2 regions of the Amygdalobacter indicium genome follow, and region 2 is predicted to be linked to the other one. Evidence: predicted binding sites of a transcription regulator. Region 2 holds the regulator's gene; the other holds the start of a gene.

Region 1 (3,434 bases), 620 kb from region 2:
TGCCCAGTTCCGCCTTAAAGTTGCACAAAGAACACATGATAGCTGTGCGATTTAACTGATACATGGATAAAAACTCCTGGCAATTGGGACAACTGTATAAGAGATTGTCCAACCCTCCGGCAGGGTTGAAACTGAAATAACTGTAAGTTTTTTGACCCTTGTTGCGTCTTTCAAGTTGATTATGGTAGTCTGTACCGCGCAGTAATTCCGTCATTTTAGTACGAATATCTTCAAGTTCCAATTCGCCTGTTTCTTCCCCCGTATAAACAAGAGAAGCAGTGACGGCAATTTTGCCCAAACGTAAGCCGTGATACCCTGACCAACGCGGCCAGGAAAGGAAAGCTCCGTCAAGATCACAAAATATCAAATTTGCGTGAGAACGTTGTACCAATTTAATAAAAGCGTCGGAAAATAACTCGTGTCTTCCGTCGGCAGAACGTTCACCTTCCGGGAAAATAGCGATGGATTCACCGCTACGTAATAGAGAAATCATTTGTTTGACAGCTAAAAAGTCACTGTTGAACTGGGTGATATTAATAGTTTTCATTTTGGCCGTAAGCCAAGGGAGAAAGCCGTGACCTTCCTGCAAAAAATTACCGGCTACGAAATGTAACTTATGTTTCGGTCCCATACATAACATCACGAATACCGGATCCAAAAGGGAAGAATGCGGTGCAATCACGATGCTGGGGCCTTTAAGTTCTTTTTCGGCAAAATTATGCTGTGAGCGATATGCAAATAGTATACTTGCCAATATTCTAAGCAAAAAATAAGAAAATGAATAGAATAAGGTCGATATATGTGCAGACGGCGCCGCTTTACTTTTTTTAGAACGCCGAAAAGTTAAAGTACGCATACCGATTTTGGCTAAATTTGTTGCATTAGCTTTAGTTATTTCACCGGCCTTAATTAAAATTGAATTCCTTTTCAATGCTGTACCCTCAATTAAAGTGTATTAAAGTGTTTTATAAGTACTAGTTATTATAATGTTTTGTTTAATTAATTGCTACTTGAATAAATCGACAATAAGGGAAATGAGCGGGCTTTAATTGTGATTTTTCGACCGGCATTGATAAGTGATGCATGACCACAACTTATAGTACTTCAGTTGCCAATAATGCTGTATACTTTCAATATTGTGTATTGAACACCCGAGAGCTGTAAGTCAATTATTACAAGTTTTTAACAAAAATAAAGGTAAAAAGATTTATTAATAAGAGAAAAAACGCCTAATTACAAGCGAACGGCAGTTAAAAAAATGCAGGAACGATCTAATTTGTATCACTATGTAATATTCCTGTAAAATTACAAATCAATCTTTGCTTGCACACTTTATCTATGAATGGTATTCTATTTGTGCTTTAAGGCTGCCTTACCACAATATGTAGTAATTGGAGCTTGCGCTTCTGATTAAGAAACGTCAGTTAGCGGCAGTCTTATGTAAAACTGAGCGGATGATGTTTCTATATATTGGTAGATGAGAGGGATTGAGTATGTCTTTGGAAGTGATTAAACGTGACGGAACAACAGTGCCGTTTGATAAAAGCAAGATTCAAGTTGCTATTGAAAAAGCAATGAATTCGGCAACCGGTAATTATGTTGCGGGACAAGCTGAAGAAATTGCCGGTGAAATTGAAGAATTTGCCCGTAATATTCCGAGGGCTATTACAATTTATCAAATTGAGGATCAGGTGTATTACAGCTTGATTAAACATGATAATGCCGCAACTGCCAGATCTTACGAAAATTATAAGGCTGTGCAAAGCTTTAAGCGTAAGGATAATACAACCGATGCCGGAATTATCGGCTTAATTGAAGCCACCAATAAAGATACAATGGATGAAAATTCCAATAAAAATGCCTTTTTGGCAGCAACGCAGCGAGATTTAATTGCCGGTGAAGTTTCGAAAGATATGGCCCGCCGGAAAATTATGCCGACTGATATTTTACAGGCTCATGATTCGGGAGCTATCCATTATCATGATCTGGATTATGCAATACAACCGATTTTTAACTGCTGTTTGATTAATTTGGAAGATATGTTGATGAACGGTACTGTAATTAACGGTAATCAGATCGAAACTCCGCATACTTTCAGAGTAGCATGTACTGTTACGACCCAAATAATTGCCCAGGTGGCCTCGAATCAGTACGGCGGTCAGTCAATTAACGGCTTTGACAGAATTTTGGCGCCGTTCGTGCGTAAATCCTATTTGCGTTATTTGAAAGAAGTTCTGGAAGAACAGGCCGAGGTATACGGGGCTGAAGCGACGGAGGCCAACAGACAGAAGGCGGAAGAGATTGCCTGGCGCCGGACGAGAAGAGAGATAAAAGACGGCGTCCAAACTGTGCAATATCAAATTAATACTTTAATGACGACAAACGGTCAATCACCTTTCGTTACTTTATTCTTGTATTGTGAACCGGATAACGAATATGCTAAAGAAGCGGCCATGATTACGGAAGAGGTTTTACGGCAGCGAATTGAAGGTATTAAAAACAAATGCGGTGTTTATGTAACACCGGCTTTCCCCAAGCTTATTTATGTTCTGGATGAACATAATGTGAAGCCCGGCGCACCTTATTTTTATCTGACGGAGTTGGCGGCCGAATGTACGGCCAAGCGGATGTATCCCGATTATATTTCTGCTAAAAAAATGCGCGAAATGTATGAAGGTAACGTGTTCAGTCCGATGGGTTGCCGTTCTTTCCTCAGCCCTTGGAAAAATGCTGCCGGTAAATATGTTTTCGACGGTCGTTTCAATCAAGGCGTTGTTACGATTAATTTACCGCAAATCGGTATTTTGAACCGCCATGATGAAGAGGGCTATTTCAAGATGCTCGACAAGCGCCTCAATATTGTAAAGAAAGCTTTGATGTTAAGACATGAGCGTTTGTTGAATGTCAATTCCAACGTCAGCCCCTTACATTGGCAGTACGGCGCTATCGCCCGTTTGGGAGAAGGTGAGAAGATTAGACCTTTCCTGGAAAACGGTTATTCAACATTAAGCATCGGTTATATCGGCTTGTACGAGGCCAGTTATTTAGTTACCGGCAAGAGTCATACGAGCCCTGAAGGTAAAGCTTTCGCGCTTAAGGTGATGCACAAGTTGAATGAGGCTGCAGATAAATGGAAGGCTGAAACAGGTTTAGGTTTCGGTGTTTACGGTACGCCGGCAGAATCGCTGACACATCGTTTTTGCGCCATCGACCGCGCTCATTTCGGTGATATTGAAAATGTTACTGATAAAGGATATTACACCAACTCGTACCATGTCGATGTACGTGAACCTATAAGCGTTTTCGACAAATTCAAGTTCGAGTCGGAGTTTCAACCCTTGTCAAAAGGCGGCATGATTTCTTATGTTGAGATACCTAATATGCAGAATAACATTCAGGCAATATTGGAAATGATTCAGTATATTTATCAAACA
Region 2 (3,434 bases):
TGCTCCAATTGCTCAATCATCTGATTGAACGTCATGATCAAATTGCTCAAATCATCCCGCTCGTACTCGTCCTCATTCTTAGCGCTCATATACTCGGGCAAATTAACCCGGGTTTCAAAATCCCCCAAAGCTACGGCATGCGCTGCTGCCGCTAAAGCCCGCATCGGTCTTGAAAGCTGATGAATAAAAGCAAAAATTACAATCAAAGCAACAATAATGGCAATAATCAGTGTAATTAACCAACCGTTAATCAGATACAGGGTAACATCCTGCCAAAAATCGGTGCGTTGGTGAATTTGCAATATGCCCAGATTGGAACCGTAGTAATTGTAAATAGGCTTGACCGTACTCAGCCACTTGCCCTTTTCCCCTTTGAACAGGCCGCCGTAACCGTTATCGAAATTCGCTCCCTGCAAAGCAAGCTCCGCTCCGCTTTGTTTATGCGGCAAAATATAATTACGGCTGTTCAAAGAGCGGCTCAAGGAGGTTTTAAGTGTTTCGGGCAGATCGGACATAAAGCGAATTTCCCCGCTGCCGTCAATCAGCCAGACATAGCTGTTATTGGTCGTCGCGGCTACAATTTTCAGCCGGTCGATAATTTTGTCCTTAATCCGATAAAGGTCGCTGACCTGATAAATGTGTTCATCTACACATAAATCTTCAAAGCTTTGGGCCGCCTTCTGCATTTCACTCAAGCGGGTGCGGTTGATTGATGTCGCCAGAATATTATAGTAGCTCAGGGTAAGCAAGACAAAGCCCAAAAGGAAAGTTAAACACATCAGCAATCCTGTTTTGGTGTATAAATTAAAGAAGCGATGATATGCACCATCGCTCATTTTTGTCAATCTCTGACCTCTAAGCCACGCCATAAATGCCTACTTACAAATTATTAACTTCAAATTTGTAACCGACACCCCAGACAGTCTTGATCTGCCATTCGGTCGAACCGCCGGTTGATTCAATTCTTTCACGAATTCTCTTAACATGGACATCAACCGTTCTTGACTCACCGAAGAAGTCGTAACCCCAAACTTGACCCAACAGCTGCTCTCTTGTAAAGACACGATTGGGATGTGTAGCCAAGAAGAATAATAATTCCAATTCTTTCGGCGGCATATCCAACTCCACGCCGTTGACAATAGCTGTATAACTCAGTTTATCGACGAGGAAATTGTGATAAGTAACTTTCTCATCACTTTGCGGCTTAACTTCAACCGGCGCATTGCTGCGACGCAGAACAGCTTTCACGCGCGCCATAAACTCCTGCGCATCGAAAGGTTTGGAAATATAATCATCCGCGCCCAACTCCAAGCCGACAACCTTATCCAAAGTTTCGCTTCTGGCCGTCAACATGATAATCGGTACGGAACTGGTCTTTCTGATTTCACGGCAAATATCATAGCCGTCTTTACCGGGCAACATCAAATCCAAAATAACAATATCCGGTTTGTACTCCGTAAAAGCTGTATACGCCTCTATACCGTTATTTATTGTTTTGGCGGCAAAACCGTCCTTACTGAAATACAAACGCAAAAGTTCGCAAATATTGGCATCATCATCAATAATCAACGCTCTTTTTACATAACTGGCATCGTTCATAAAATTCCTCCCTCTGCTTATGTCGGATTTTCTTTCTTCTTGTTATCGTACAAACTGCCCAAAATCTGTTGAAAGCCCTCCAAGTCGGTAAATTGCCGGTAAACCGAAGCAAAACGCACATAAGCAACTTCATCCATATCTTTCAAACTGTCCATAACCATTTCCCCGATGGTCCGGCTGGGGATTTCCCGTTTCAACAGGTTGTGCAACTGTCCTTCTATATTATCCACCATCTGACTGATATCTTCGGCACTTATCGGACGCTTGCTACAAGACTTTAACACACTATTCATCAATTTATCACGATCAAAGGGTTCCCTTGTGCCGTCTTTTTTGACGACAATCAAAGGTAAATACTCCAATTTTTCATAAGTTGTAAAGCGTCGTTTGCAGTTATTGCATTCACGACGGCGGCGAATAACCGACCCGTCCTCCATCGGCCGGGAATCAATCACTCTGTCATCATCTACCTTACAAGCCGGACAGCGCATGTTATCTTCCTCTTCATAATCATAATTATCAGTTTGCCGTTAAACAAAAAGGTGCCGACAGCTGCAAAAGCCTCAGCACCTTTATCAAGTTTCAAACTATTGCAACGGCAGACTGCTGAGTTTATTCTTCCGTTCCTTCATCGTCGGCATAGAACCACGGCAAAATTCTGCCGCTCTTCTCGTGTTTCTCAGTCTGTTCTCTCTTATTGTTCGTCGTCTGTGTCTGACTGCGCAAAGGTGACGTGTTGCCGATCTTAGGCAAAGGACGTTCATAAGCGCTGCGGCTGTCCTGATAAGAATTGCTTAAATTATTCTGCGCATAAGCCGAACGACGGGTTGTTGTCTGTCCGAGACTCTCGTTGCCTGTCAGGAAGCTCGGCAAAGCTGCAGAATTTTCCGCCGGTTTATTTCTGTTCATGGATGTCGTTGAGGCGGTATTACTTTTTTTCATAAAAGACAAATCACGTTGGTTGGCAGCTGTAAGCGGTTGATTGTCACGCTTACGATTATCATCACCGAAACATGTAGCAATTAAAGTCACGGCAACTTCATCACCCATACTTTCATCGACAGCCATACCGAAAATAACGTTAGCTTCAGGTGCAACCGCGTCACGGACCATGGAAGCGGCCTTATTGACTTCTTTCAGCTTCAAGTCTTTATTGCCGGTAAAGTTGAGCAGGATCTGACCTGCACCCTCAATAGACGTTTCCAGCAGCGGACTGTTCATAGCGAAATTAATCGCCTCTTCCATGCGGTTCTCGCCGGAAGCTTTACCGATACCCAAGTGACAAATGCCGGCATCGGTCATCACGCACTTGATATCATTCATATCGAGATTCACCATACCCGGACGGGTAATCAAATCTGATATACCAAGGACGCCGCTTTCCAGAACTTCATCCGCCATTTTGAAAGCGTCAACCATAGTTGTATCTTCTTCGCTGATTTCCAATAACTTATCGTTCGGTACGACAATCAAGGAATCAACATATTGTTCCAATTCATGAATACCTGCTTCGGCATTCATCATTCTTTTAGCACCTTCGAAGCGGAAAGGACGGGTGACTACGCCGACTGTTAATATTCCCATATCTCTGGCAATCTGAGCAATTACAGGTGCTGCTCCGGTTCCCGTGCCGCCGCCCATACCGGCAGTAATGAAAACCATATCGGCGCCTTCAAGTTTGTCGGCAATCTCTTCTTTCGATTCTTCCGCCGCCTTGGCTCCGATTTCCGGGTTAGCGCCTGCGCCCAGTCCTCTGGTAATCTTCTCGCCGATAACAATTTTACCGTCGGCGTCAATCGTATCTATAGCCTGTGAATCCGTATTGACAGCAATAT

What was found. The regulator NrdR, encoded in region 2, represses ribonucleotide reductase genes. The targets are predictions, from matches to a motif close to CACNANATNTNGTG.
Region 1: nrdD (anaerobic ribonucleoside-triphosphate reductase) is a predicted target of NrdR. The motif match lies at 1,377-1,390, and genes of this name have one in related genera.

What each region holds. Positions count from the first base shown of each region.
Region 1 is NZ_CP118866.1:880,925-884,358, reverse strand. It holds gene PYS60_RS03690 (lysophospholipid acyltransferase family protein) at 1-931, opposite strand, end outside; gene nrdD (anaerobic ribonucleoside-triphosphate reductase) at 1,500-3,434, shown strand, end outside.
Region 2 is NZ_CP118866.1:1,502,783-1,506,216, forward strand. It holds gene PYS60_RS06380 (sensor histidine kinase) at 1-869, opposite strand, end outside; gene PYS60_RS06385 (response regulator transcription factor) at 880-1,599, opposite strand; gene nrdR (transcriptional regulator NrdR) at 1,617-2,090, opposite strand; partial or broken gene ftsZ (cell division protein FtsZ) at 2,458-3,434, opposite strand, start outside.